3 regions of the Streptomyces nojiriensis genome follow, and region 3 is predicted to be linked to each of the others. Evidence: riboswitches for the same ligand, from Rfam matches in the RefSeq annotation. Region 3 holds a riboswitch; each other region holds the start of a gene.
The links. A riboswitch is a leader RNA that binds a small molecule or an ion and turns the genes downstream of it on or off. The one in region 3 is predicted to bind cobalamin.
Positions count from the first base shown of each region.

Region 1: another riboswitch for cobalamin. It lies ahead of JYK04_RS38060 (CoA-acylating methylmalonate-semialdehyde dehydrogenase); the one in region 3 lies ahead of JYK04_RS27805 (ribonucleoside-diphosphate reductase subunit alpha).
Region 2: another riboswitch for cobalamin. It lies ahead of JYK04_RS37215 (prenyltransferase/squalene oxidase repeat-containing protein); the one in region 3 lies ahead of JYK04_RS27805 (ribonucleoside-diphosphate reductase subunit alpha).

Region 1 is NZ_CP071139.1:8,430,549-8,434,995, forward strand. Features, by position in the region: gene JYK04_RS38055 (acyl-CoA dehydrogenase family protein) at 1-965, opposite strand, end outside; gene JYK04_RS38060 (CoA-acylating methylmalonate-semialdehyde dehydrogenase) at 962-2,461, opposite strand; cobalamin riboswitch at 2,647-2,817, opposite strand; gene JYK04_RS38065 (short-chain fatty acyl-CoA regulator family protein) at 2,927-4,342, opposite strand.
Region 2 is NZ_CP071139.1:8,232,644-8,237,090, forward strand. Features, by position in the region: gene JYK04_RS37210 (prenyltransferase/squalene oxidase repeat-containing protein) at 1-2,581, opposite strand, end outside; cobalamin riboswitch at 2,753-2,822, opposite strand; cobalamin riboswitch at 2,946-3,074, shown strand; gene JYK04_RS37215 (prenyltransferase/squalene oxidase repeat-containing protein) at 3,190-4,447, shown strand, end outside.
Region 3 is NZ_CP071139.1:5,934,083-5,938,529, reverse strand. Features, by position in the region: gene JYK04_RS27820 (carbon starvation CstA family protein) at 1-1,663, shown strand, start outside; gene JYK04_RS27815 (CstA-like transporter-associated (seleno)protein) at 1,660-1,857, shown strand; gene JYK04_RS27810 (GNAT family N-acetyltransferase) at 1,996-2,493, shown strand; cobalamin riboswitch at 2,545-2,666, shown strand; gene JYK04_RS27805 (ribonucleoside-diphosphate reductase subunit alpha) at 2,810-4,447, shown strand, end outside.

The DNA.
Region 1 (4,447 bases), 2.5 Mb from region 3:
TTGGCCATCGCGCACAGCTGCGGGGCCAGTGGGTCGCCCCGGTCCAGCGCGTCGGCGGCCTGCCGGACCAGGGCGCGGGCCGCGGCCAGCTCGGTGGCCATGTCCGCGAGCCGGAACTGCAGGGCCTGGGCGTCCAGCAGCCGGGCCCCGAAGGCCTCCCGGTCGGCCAGGTACGCGAGGCTGCGGTCCAGCGCGCTCTGCGCACCGCCCAGCGAGCAGGCGGCGATGCCGAGGCGGCCGCCGTTGAGGCCGTTCATGGCGATGCGGAAGCCGTCGCCCTCGGCACCGAGCCGCCGGTCGGCGGGGACGCGGACCCCGTCCAGGATCACCTGGCGGGTGGGCTGGGCGTTCCAGCCCATCTTGCGCTCGTCCGGGCCGAAGGAGACCCCGGCATCTCCCCGCTCGACGACGAACGCGGAGATGCCGCCCGGGCCCTCCCCGCCGGTGCGCGCCATGACGATGTAGACCTCGGAGGCGCCGGCGCCGGAGATGAACTGCTTGACCCCGGTCAGCACATAGCCGTCGTCCGTGCGCTCGGCCCGGGTGCGCAGCCGGGCCGCGTCGGATCCGGCGCCGGGTTCGGTCAGGCAGTAGCTGCCCAGCGACCGGGCGGAGCACAGGTCGGGCAGCCAGCGGGCCCGCTGGTCCGCGTCCCCGTACCGGTCGATCATCCAGGCGACCATGTTGTGGATGGAGAGGTATCCGGCGATGGAGGGGCAGCCGGTGGCGAGGGCCTCGAAGACGAGGACGCCGTCACCGCGGGTGAGGCCGGAACCGCCGTGCTCCTCGCGGACGTAGACGCCGCCGAGCCCGAGGTCCGCCGCCTTGCGGAGCACGTCCAGCGGGAAGTGCTTGTCCTGGTCCCAGGTGACGGCGTACGGGCCGAGCTGCTCCTGGGCGAAGTCCAGCGTGACCTCGGCGAGGGCGAGCTGATCGGGGCTGAGGGTGAGGGTCACCGGGCTCATCCCATCGTCGGGATGGTGAAGCTCGCGCCCTCCTTGGCCCCGGAGGGCCAGCGCGAGGTGACGGTCTTGGTACGGGTGTAGAAGCGGATCGAGTCGGGGCCGTGCTGGTTCAGGTCGCCGAAGCCGGACCGCTTCCAGCCGCCGAAGGTGTGGTACGCCACCGGGACGGGGATCGGCACGTTGACGCCGACCATGCCGGCGCCCACCCGCCGGGTGAAGTCGCGGGCCGTGTCCCCGTCACGGGTGAAGATCGCGACGCCGTTGCCGTACGGGTGCTCGGTGGGCAGGCGCAGGGCCTCCTCGTAGTCGGCGGCCCGTACGACGGACAGCACCGGGCCGAAGATCTCCTCGCGGTAGATCCGCATCTGCGGGGTCACGCGGTCGAAGAGGCTGGGGCCGGCGAAGAAGCCGTCCTCGTGTCCGGGCAGGGTGAACCCGCGCCCGTCCACGACGAGTTCGGCGCCCTCGGTGGCTCCGATGCCGACGTAGCGGTTCACCCGGTCGAGGGCGTCCTGGCTGACCAGCGGCCCGAAGTCGGCTCCGGGGTCGTCGGAGCGGCCCACGCGCAGGGTCGCGATGCGCTCCGTCAGCTTGGTCACGAGGGCGTTCGCGGTCTCCTCGCCGACGGGGACGGCGACGGCGATGGCCATGCAGCGCTCGCCCGCGGAGCCGTAGCCGGCGCCGATGAGGGCCTCCACGGCCTGGTCGAGGTCGGCGTCGGGCATCACGATCATGTGGTTCTTGGCCCCGCCGAAGCACTGGGCGCGCTTGCCGTGGGCCGCGGCGGTGGCGTAGATGTGCGCGGCGATCGGGGTGGAGCCGACGAAGCCGAGGGCCTGGACGCGCGGGTCCTCGAGGAGGGTGTCGACGGCCTCCTTGCCACCGTTGACCACATTGAGCACGCCCGGCGGCAGGCCGGCCTCCAGGAACAGCTCGGCGAGGCGCAGCGGTACGGAGGGATCGCGCTCGGAGGGCTTGAGGATGAAGGAGTTGCCGCAGGCCAGGGCGGGTGCGGCCTGCCACAGGGGGATCATCGCCGGGAAGTTGAAGGGGGTGATGCCGGCGACCACGCCGAGCGGTGAGCGCAGGGAATGCACGTCGATCCCGGTGCCCGCGTTGTCGGTGAACTCGCCCTTCAGCAGGTGCGGGGCGCCGGCGGCGAACTCGACCACCTCCAGGCCGCGTTGCAGGTCTCCGTGGGCGTCGGCGACGGTCTTGCCGTGCTCGGAGGACAACAGCCGGGCGAGGGAGTCGCGTTCGCCCTCGACCAGTTGGAGGAAGCGCAGCAGTACGCGCGAGCGGCGCTGCGGGTTCCACTGTCCCCAGTCGGCCTGCGCCTCCTCGGCGTTCGCGATGGCGGCCTCGGTGTCGGCCCGCCCCGCGAGCGGGACCCGGGCCTGCACGGAGCCCGTGTTGGGGTCGTGGACGTCGGTGAAGAGACCGGAGGATCCGGTGGTGTGCTTGCCGCCGATGAAATGGGTGAGTTCACGGACCATGGGTGCCTGCTCTCGTCAGGTTGGATCCGGGGATGGCACGGCCGGCCGGCGGACGGCACCCGATGGGGTGCTCCGCTGGGAGGGGCGTGGGACTACGAGCGTGCGAAGGGGTGCGCGCGCTCCGCCGGATCACCAGGGTCGTGGGTACAAACCGGTGCCATGCGTGTCTGCTCCATCCTCGTGGACAACACGGAACATCCGCGGCCGGTATCCTGACTCCCGGATCCCCGCGTGCCGCCCGCCTTCCCGACAGACCTCGTCAGTGGCGTGTGGATGGCAGCACACTCCCCGGTCACAGTGGCGGGACCGTGCCGGTTTCTCACCGGCTTCCCTGCACCGCGGACCTTGTGCCACGAACATATAGTTGGACGTCCTAGTAAGTCCAGGGCCGCCGCCGCGCGCCTTCCGTCCGGTCGCGCCGTCTCCGTCGTACCCGCCGTCTGCGGCCCGCGTTCTGACGCCCGCTCAGTCCCGCGCCGGGGCGGGGTTCCGGGTCACCGGGTACGGGATGAAGGTGCTGCTGTTCTCGTCGACGGCCAGCGCCCGCCCGAGCGGCGGCACGGCCCGCTGCGGGCAGTCGAGGCGTTCGCAGAGGCGGCAGCCCATGCCGATCGGAGTGGCGGCCGCCGCATTGTCGAGGTCGAGCCCGTCGGCGTACACCAGCCGCGAGGCGTGCCGGATCTCGCAGCCCAGCCCGATCGCGAAGGTCTTGCCGGGCTCGCCCCAGCCGCCGCGGTGGCGGGTGACGGCCCGGGCGGTCCACAGGTACCGCTGCCCGTCGGGCATGGCGGCCACCTGGACGTGGATGCGGCCGGGCGCGGCGAACGCCTCGTACACGTTCCACAGCGGGCAGGTGCCGCCCGCGCGGGAGAAGTGGAATCCGGTCGCCGACTGCCGCTTGGACATGTTCCCGGCCCGGTCCACCCGGACGAAGGAGAAGGGCACCCCGCGCAGCCTGGGCCGCTGCAGGGTGCTCAGCCGGTGGCAGACCGTCTCGTAGCCGACCCCGAAGTGGTCGGTGAGCCGCTCGATGTCGTACCGGAACTCTTCGGCGGCCGCGTGGAAGGCGCGGTACGGGAGGATGAGCGCGCCCGCGAAGTGGTTGGCGATGCCGATGCGGGCGAGGGCGTGGACCGGGGTGCCGGGCGGGAAGTCCTCGGCGGCCAGCCGGTCCAGCTCGTCCCGGTACTCGATCAGCGCCAGCTGGGTGGCCATCCGGAACGCCTGCTGTCCCGGCCGGAGCCGGTTCGACAGGTGCAGTACCCGGGCGGCGGGGTCGTAGTGGTGCAGCCGGTCGGAGTCCGTGGCCGTCCGGATCCCGTGCCGGTCGGAGAGCCGGCGGGTCAGCGCGCGGATGACGTCCCCCGGGCGGATGCCGATCTCGGCGGCGAGGTCCTCGGCGGCGGCATCGGTGTCGTGCAGGTAGTTCTGCCGCCGGTAGAAGAACTCCCGGATCTCCTCGTGCGGCGAGCGCGGGCTGTCGGCGGCCAGGTCCCGGCCGTCGGCGGCGTCGGCGAGGCGCTCGGCCAGGAGCTGGCCGCGCCGGCCCAGGTCCAGCAGGACCGAGGCGACCGCGGGCATACGGGTGGCCAGTTCGGCCAGGTCGGAGGGGGAGACCCGGGCCTGCGCCACCTCGTTCGCGAGCGCCTCGCGCAGGTCGGCGACGAGCCGGCTGGTGTCGCGCTCGGAGAAGAAGCCCGGATCGACGCCGAAGGCCTCGGTGAGCCGCAGCAGGACCGGAACGGTGAGCGGCCGGGAGTCGTGCTCCATCTGGTTGAGGTAGCTGGGGGAGATGGCGAGCACCCGGGCCAGGTCGGCCTGTGTCATCCGCCGCTCCTCGCGCAGCCGCCGCAGCCGCGCTCCCGCGTACGTCTTGCTCACCGCACTCCCTCGCCGTTCCGGGCTCGACACGCGTCGCCAGAATACGGGGATCTTCATGACCCGAACCCTTCGCAACCTTGGCAATTCCGATGCTGAAGATTCGCA
Region 2 (4,447 bases), 2.3 Mb from region 3:
CGGGAGCACCGGTCGTGCCGGTGGGGACGGGCTGCGGTGTGGTGCCGTCCAGGCTGCGGGTGAGGGTGGCGAACGAGATGCCGGTGGCGCCGCCGACGGCCTGGGTGGAGGCGCGGACGTCGGAACCGGGCTGGCCGCCCTTGGCCACGTTGAAACCGCCGTCGGTGTTCTGCTGGGCCGCCAGGAACGTGCGGGCCCTGGCGATCCGCGTACGGTACCTGGGCTCGTCCAGGGTCATGCCCTGGACGGCGAGGGCGGCGGAGTTGACCGAGTTGCCGGAGGCACCGGGGAATCCGCCGTCGTCCTTCTGCTGCGCGGCCAGCCAGGCCAGCGCCTTGTCCACGGCCGCCTGCGCCTTGGCGTCCGGCAGCAGGTCGAGGGCCATGGCCGCCATGGCGGTGGAGTCGACCTCGGATTCGCTGGGCGTCCCGATCAGGCTGGGCCAGGCGCCCGACGGCTCCTGGAGGCTCTCCAGGTACGCGATCGGACCGGCCGCCGCGGCGCTCTCACCGGCACGGACCTGGGCGATGACGGCGAGGGACTGGGAGAACACGGACGGGGCGTTGGTGTACGCGCCCTTGGCGGCGCAGCTCCGGTCGGGCGCGGTGCTCGGGGCCGGGCAGACGGCCTTGGCGAGGGCGGCGATCAGGTCCTGGCCGCCGAAGTTGCGCGGATCACGGCCCACCGCCTCGGCGAGCAGGGCGGTCTTGCCGAGGGAACCGCCGCCGGCGTGCTCGGTGCCGATCAGGGTCCAGTCGTGGACGCCGCGGCCCTTGCCGTCCTTGCCGCCCTTGTCGAGGAAATCGACGATGTTGCGCAGGGTGGTGGTGTTCTCGCCGGTGGCGGCCAGGGCGTAGGCCCCGTCGATGGTCAGACCGTAGTCGGCGAAGCCACTGCCGGGGGCGTTCTCGTAGTAACGGCCCTGGACCAGCCGGGTGGTGTCGGTGAGGTACGCGCTGCCCTTCTTCAGGTCCGGCCCGCCGCCCGGGGTGGTGGGAGGTGACGGAGTGGTGGGAGGCGAGGGAGTGGTCGGAGGTGTGGGCGGGTCCGCCTTCTTGGTGGTCAGCTTCACCAGGTCGCTCCTGGCGGCCGCGACGAGGGCCGGCGCCGTGGGGTACAACTGCGGTTCGGTCAGGCATTCTTCGAAGGCGAAGGCCCCGCGGGCAAGCTGCTGCTTGGAGAGCCGGAACAGGCCCGCGTCGGCGTACGGGGTGTCGCCGAGGGCGCGCATGGCCTGGGCCGCCCAGCCGGTGGACCCCGGGCTGCCGGTGGTCATCGAGACGGCGGCGGGCCAGGCGCCGGTGGGCAGCTGGGACTTCCGCAGGTGGACGCGGGCCTTCTCGACGACGGCGTCGTGGCCGCCGGCCCGCTTGAGGGCCAGGGCGATCAGCGCGGTGGAACCCGCTTCGCTCTCGCACCATCCGCCGGAGCGGATGAGGATGCTGGTGAACCCGCCGTCCTCGCACTGGAGGCCGGTCAGCCGCTTCACGGCATCGGCGGGGGGCGTCACACCGCCGTTCAGCAGGGCGATGACCGCCATGGCCTGGGCATCGGACTGGCCGGTGGTGCGGAAGTCGCCCTTGGTGAGGCAGCCGTCGATCGTCTCGCCGTCGCCGATGTCCCTCGGGCAGACGTATTTGACCAGGTCCCCGAGCAGGTCGTGCCCGCCGAAAGCGCGGGGATCCTTCCCGGTGGCCTCGGCGACCAGGGCGAGCCGCGCGGCGGCCGTCGCGTCGGGGATCCCGGCCTTGCCGGCCGGGTAGGCGTACGCGTCCGTGTGCGCGGGCGTGGCCAGGAAGTCGGCGGCCTTGCGGGCCGCCGGGCTCTTGGGGTCGGCACCGGCCAGGGCGTACACGGCCTCCGTGGTGAGCAGGTAGTTCGGGGTGGTGGCACCCTCGTCGACGACGCGCTCGCCGTCGACCAGCCTCCCGGTGACCCAGCGGGTGGCGGCGGATACGTCCACGGTGCCCGGCGGCACGGGGGGCGGGCCCGTCGGGTCCGGGTCGGTGCCGCCGCCCGCGGCGCGGACGTCGTCGGGGGAGAAGGCGGGCTTGCCCGAGGTGCCGCCGATGTCGGTGCTGCCGAACACCCAGGCGTCCACGTCCCCGGCCTTCGGGGTCCGGGCCATCGCGCCGAGCGAGCTGTAGGTCCAGGTCTTCTGGCCGGGGGACGCGGTCCAGTACGACCAGTACGCGGTCGCCTGCGGGGTCAGGACGCAGTTCTCCTTGTCCGCAGTGGGGTACTGAGTACCGGAGTTGAAGGATCCGGTGCCGATGCGGCAGATGAAGGCGGGGCCGTCGTGCTGGGTGCCTTCGGTGGTGAAACCGCCGGTGTGGAGCAACTCGTAGCCCGTGGTGGGTGTGGTGTCGCAGCCCCGCTCGACCTTCCCGCCGAACGGGCCGAAGTCGACGGCGACGATGGCGCCGGTGGTGGACGTGCACCCCTCGATCGGGTCGGCCGCCGCGGAGGGCGTACCGGTGGCGAAGGCCACGCTCGTGCCGAAGGTCAGCAGCGCCGCCGACAGCAGCGACACCAGCCTCTGCTTCCCCGTGCGTCGCTCTGGTTGCTCTGCGGTCCCCACCACGGCCCCTCGTGTCGGCCGGGCGGACCAGTGCGTGGCACAGGGCTTCCCGTACACGCGGAGCGCCGAGCGCAGAACGCTGGGCGCGGCGCAGGACGCAGGACGCGGAAGAAGCCTTCGAACCACGCCGTAGTCCGCGACGGCGTTTCTCGCTGCAAAAACCTGGCTCCAGGCATTCCGGCTCGCCCGGCGGTACCGGGCCTACGGTTGCGGGTCAGCGCCGGATTCAGACCGGCTTCCCCTGGAGCTGAGTGCTTATCAGTCGGAGTGGAACACGCCGCTGAAGACAGCGTCAAGGTGGCCTGCGTCTCAGGGGAGAGGCTTCGGACGGCTCCCTGCGGACCGCTCCCGTCCGGCTGGCGGACCCTTGATCACTCAGGTAGCGTCCAGGGCTGCCAGATGGGGGAATCCGGTGGGAACCCGGAGCTGACGCGCAGCGGTGTGGGACGGCGGGGGCCGTCTCCGAGCCCGAATGCCCATACGGCGATGCAGCACAGGAAGCCGTACCACGCGTTCCGGACGGCGGCCCTCCGGCATGCCCGGCCGTGCGTCCGTACGGCGGCAGGGGCGCGGGAGCGGTCGGCGTCCGCCGATTCCAGGAGCAGGCCATGTCCCGTCCCCGCACCTCCCGCCGCCTCGCGCTCGCGGTGCCCGCCGCGCTCGGCGCCTTCGCCCTCACCGCGCTGCCCGCGTTCGCGACCTCGTCGCCCGCGCAGATCGCCACCTCGAAGACCAACGGCGTCGCCTACCTCAAGTCCCTCCAGGCGGCGGACGGTTCGTACGCCGGTTCCGGCCTCTCCAACGAGTGGGCCTTCAGCACCTTCGCCGCGACCGGCACGGCCGTCGTGGACGTCTACCCCGGTGGCGACACCACGAAGAACGCCCGCACCGTCTACCGCAACCTGCTCTCGACGGCGGGCTGGCCGTCCGCCTCCCCGGTGGTCACCGACTACGAGCGCGGCACCCTGAACGCGTACGCCGCCGGCATCGACCCGGCCCGCGTCTCCGCCTCCCGCAACCTCGTGGCGAACATCTACTCCTACTGGCAGACGGCGGAGGCCGGCTACTTCGGCTCCTCCGGAAACTTCAACGGCACGGTCTTCGCGGCCCTTTCGCTGGGCGGCGCCAGGACACAGGCCGGCGGCGCCCGCATCCCGCAGGCACTGACCGACGCGGTCGTCACCCGGATCCGCGCCAACCAGCACGTGGACGGCGGCTGGACCTACCAGAAGGCCGAGGGCAACCCCACCGTCCTCAACTCCGCCGGCGACGTCGACATGACCGGCGCGGCCATGGCGGCCCTGTGCGTCTCCGGCGTCCCCAACACGGACCCGGACGTCGTCCAGGCGAAGAACTTCCTCAAGAGCACGCTGCTCTCCTCCACCGGCGCCTTCAACTCCCTCTACGGGGTCAACACCAGCTCCAACGGCTGGGGCGTCGCGGGCCTGAACGCTTGCGGCTTCAACCCGCAGACCGGCGACTTCCTCACGGTCACCGGGAAGACCCCGATCGACTTCCTGATAGCCAACCAGTACAACCCGGCGGGCGGCTTCAAGTACAAGCCCTCCGACACCGTCCCCTCTGCCTACTCCTCGATCGACGCGCTGCGCGCCGTCGCGGGCGGGGGCTTCACCACGGCCCCGCCCGTCCCGGTCACCCCCGGCGCCCCGCAGTGGGTCGCCCAGTCCACCTTCACCGCCGGTACGGCCGCCAAGCTGGCCCTGACCGTCGACGACGGCGCCGGCAACCTCAAGGTCTGCTCGGTGGCCTTCACCCCGACCGGTACGACCACCACCCTCGGCGACGTCCTGAACGCGGCCACCACCGGGGCGACCCCGACCGGCTGCGTCACGAGCGTGACCCCCT
Region 3 (4,447 bases):
CGCCGTGTTCGCCATCATGATCATCCTGTTGGCGGTACTGGCCCTGGTCATCGTCAACGCACTGGCACACTCGCCCTGGGGCGTCTTCTCCATCGGCATGACCATCCCGATCGCCGTCTTCATGGGCTTCTACCTGCGCGTGCTGCGGCCGGGCCGGGTCACCGAGGTCTCCGTCATCGGTGTCGCGCTGCTGCTGCTCGCCATCGTCGCGGGTGGCTGGGTCGCCGAGTCCTCCTTCGCCGGGACCTTCACCCTGGAGAAGGAGACGCTGGTCATCTGGATGGTGGTGTACGGCTTCCTGGCATCGGTGCTGCCGGTGTGGATGCTGCTCGCGCCCCGCGACTACCTCTCCACCTTCATGAAGGTCGGCACGATCGCGCTCCTCGCGCTCGGCGTGGTCATCGCGATGCCCACCCTGAAGATGCCCTCGGTCACCGACTTCGCGGCGAGCGGCGACGGACCGGTCTTCGCCGGGTCGATGTTCCCCTTCGTCTTCATCACCATCGCCTGTGGCGCGCTCTCCGGCTTCCACGCGCTGGTCTCCTCGGGAACCACCCCGAAGATGATCCAGAAGGAGACCCAGGTCCGCATGATCGGCTACGGCGCCATGCTGACCGAGTCCTTCGTCGCCGTCATGGCGATCATCGCGGCCTGCATCATCGAGCCCGGCCTCTTCTTCGCGGTCAACTCCCCCGGCGGCGTCATCGGCACCACGGTCGAGTCCGCCTCCCAGGCGGTGACCAACTTCGGCTTCGCCATCTCCCCCGAGGCGCTCGCCCAGGCCGCGAAGGACGTCGAGGAAGCCAGTCTGCTCTCGCGCACGGGTGGCGCGCCGACCTTCGCACTCGGAATGTCGGAGATCTTCTCCGCCGTCGTCGGCGGCGCCGGCATGAAGGCCTTCTGGTATCACTTCGCGATCATGTTCGAGGCGCTCTTCATCCTGACGACGCTCGACGCGGGCACCCGCGTGGGCCGGTTCATGCTCCAGGACACCCTCGGCAACGTGCACAAGTCCTTCAAGGACGTCAGCTGGAAGCCCGGCGTGTGGTTCGCGAGCGCGATCGTCGTCGGCGGCTGGGGCTACTTCCTGTGGGTCGGCATCAAGGACCCGCTGGGCGGCATCAACCAGCTCTTCCCGCTCTTCGGCATCGCCAACCAGCTGCTCGCCGCGGTCGCACTGGCCGTCTGCACCACGCTGCTGGTCAAGTCCGGCCGGCTCAAGTGGGCCTGGGTGACGGGCGTTCCGCTGGTCTGGGACGCCACGGTGACCCTCACCGCGAGCTACCAGAAGATCTTCTCCGAGGACGTGAAGGTCGGCTTCTTCGCCCAGCGCGACAAGTACCAGGCCGGCATCGACGCCGACAAGGTGCTGGCGCCCGCCAAGAACATGGACGACATGCACACCGTGGTCACCAACGCCACGGTCGACGGCGTGCTGTGCGCCCTCTTCGCCCTCCTGATCATCGTGGTCCTCGCGGACGCGGCCCGGACCTGCCTCAAGGCCGTCCGCGACCCGGGGTCGGCGACCCTCTCCGAGACCCCGTGGACCGAGTCGAAGATCGTCGCCCCGGCCGGGCTGATCGCGACCGCCGAGGAGCGGGCGGAGCTCGCCGCGGCGGGCCCGGAGGCGGGCGGCGGACCCGTCAGGGAGCCGGTGGCGTGAGCACCGTACGGAACGTGCTGGCCAGGGCCCGGTTCTACGTACGGGAGTTCTCGGGGGAGGCCGCGTACGACCGCTACGTGGCCCACGCCCGCTCCCACGACCCGGACGCGGAGGTCCTCACCCGCCGCGCCTTCGAACGCGCCCGTACGGACGCCCGCGAGGCGGACCCCCGCGAGGGCTTCCGCTGCTGCTGAGCCACCCCGCACGCGAAGGCCCCGCCGGATGCTTCCGGCGGGGCCTTCGGGCTGTTCGGTCTCCTGTACACCCGGGGCTTCTCCTGCCTGCGGCTACGGCGACGACGGCGCCGACCGCCGTCCTGCACACTCGACCGCATGGACATGGTGATCAGAACGGCGCTGCCCGACGACTACGCGGAGCTGGGTGAGATCACGGCGCAGGCCTACCTCGCCGACGGGCATCTGGACTTCAACGAGGACGACGCGTACCTGAACGTGCTGCGCGACGTGGCCGGCCGGGCCGCCCGGGCCGAGGTGCTCGTCGCCGAGCGGGACGGGCGGTTGCTCGGCGGTGTGACCTTCGCCGCTCCGGGCAGTCCGCTCGCCGACATCGCCGCCCCCGACGAGGCGGAGTTCCGGATGCTCGCCGTGGCCCACGAGGCGCGCGGCCAGGGCGCCGGCGAGGCTCTGGTGCGGGCCTGCGTCGAGCGGGCGCGGGCCCTGGAGGGCGTGACCGGCCTGGTTCTCTCCACCCAGCGCAGCATGGCCGGAGCCCATCGGATCTACGCGCGCCTGGGCTTCGTACGCACTCCGGAGCGGGACTGGGCGCCGATCGAGGGCCTGACACTCCTCACTTACCGGCTCAAGCTGTAGCCGTGCCGACACTACATGTGGGGGTTACCGCACAGGGCCGCCCCCACATGTATGCTCATGCCTGCTGTCGCCGCAGGGGAATCCGGTGCGAATCCGGAACTGTCCCGCAACGGTATGAAGTGTCCGGCTACCGGATGCCAAGTCCGATGACCTGCCGACAGCGCGCCCGGATCGACCGAACCGGGTGCCGATTCGTCCGGGCCTCGCGGTTGGGCCGGTGGACGCCATGCGGGGTACGCGTTCTCGTCGCGCCCGCGTGCGCCCGCTCGCGCCCCGCTCCGCCGATGACCGGGCCGAGCGAGGGAGAGCTCCCGCCGTGACCATCGCGCCTTCCGCACCGCGCGCCGAGTCCACTTCTGGCGACAACACCGAGGGCCCGGGGGCCACGCTGCTGCGTACCCTCACCGAACTTACGGCGGACCTCCCCGACACCGACCCCGGCCGGGTCGCGGCCTCCGCGCTGCGCGGCCGCAGCTCCGCCGCCGACGACGCCGAACTGCGCGGGCTGGCCACGGAGGCCGCCGCCGGCCTCATCTCCGAGGACCCGGCCTACTCCCGGCTCGCCGCCCGCCTGCTGACGCTGGCCGTGCGCGACGAGGCCGCGAGCCAGGGCTCCACCTCCTTCTCGGCCTCGGTCGAGGTCGGCCACCGCGAGGGCCTCATCGCCGACCGCACCGCCGAGTTCGTCCGCACCCACGCGAGCCGGCTCGACTCGCTCGTCGAGCTGACCCTCGCCGAGGGCGCCGACGACCGCTTCGGCTTCTTCGGCCTGCGCACCCTGCACAGCCGGTACCTGCTGCGCCACCCGATCACCCGTCAGGTCATCGAGACCCCGCAGTACTTCATGCTGCGCGTGGCCTGCGGCCTCGCCGCGGACGACAGCGTGCAGGCCGTGGAGGAAGTGGCCTCGCTGTACCGGCTGATGAGCCGCCTGGACTACCTGCCGTCCTCCCCCACGCTCTTCAACTCCGGCACCCGGCACCCGCAGATGTCCTCCTGCTACCTGCTGGACTCCCCGCTGGACGAGCTCGACTCGATCTACGACCGCTACCACCAGGTCGCCCGCCTCTCCAAGCACGCCGGCGGCATCGGCCTCTCGTACTCCCGCATCCGTGCCCGCGGTTCGCTGATCCGCGGCACCAACGGCCACTCCAACGGCATCGTGCCGTTCCTGAAGACCCTCGACGCCTCCGTCGCCGCCGTGAACCAGGGTGGCCGCCGCAAGGGCGCCGCCGCCGTCTACCTGGAGACCTGGCACGCGGACATCGAGGAGTTCCTGGAGCTCCGCGACAACACCGGTGAGGACCAGCGCCGTACGCACAACCTGAACCTCGCCCACTGGGTGCCGGACGAGTTCATGCGCCGCGTGAACGCCGACGCCGACTGGTCGCTGTTCTCCCCGGCCGACGTGCCCGAGCTGGTCGACCTGTGGGGCGACGAGTTCGACGCCGCCTACCGCAAGGCCGAGGCGGACGGCCTGGCCCGCAAGACCATGCCCGCCCGCGACCTGTACGGCCGGATGATGCGCACCCTCGCGCAGACCGGCCAGGGCTGGATGACCTTCAAGGACGCCTCCAACCGCACGGCGAACCAGACCGCCGAGCCGGGCACCGTCGTGCACTCCTCGAACCTGTGCACCGAGATCATCGAGGTCACCAACGACGGCGAGACGGCCGTCTGCAACCTCGGCTCGGTCAACCTGGGCGCGTTCGTCATCGACACGGCGGACGGTCGCGAGATCGACTGGGAGCGGATCGACGAGACCGTCCGCACCGCCGTCACCTTCCTCGACCGCGTGGTGGACATCAACTTCTACCCGACCGAGCAGGCCGGCCGCTCCAACGCCCGCTGGCGCCCGGTGGGCCTGGGTGCGATGGGCCTCCAGGACGTCTTCTTCAAGCTGAAGCTGCCCTTCGACTCCCCCGAGGCGAAGGCTCTGTCCACCAAGCTCTCC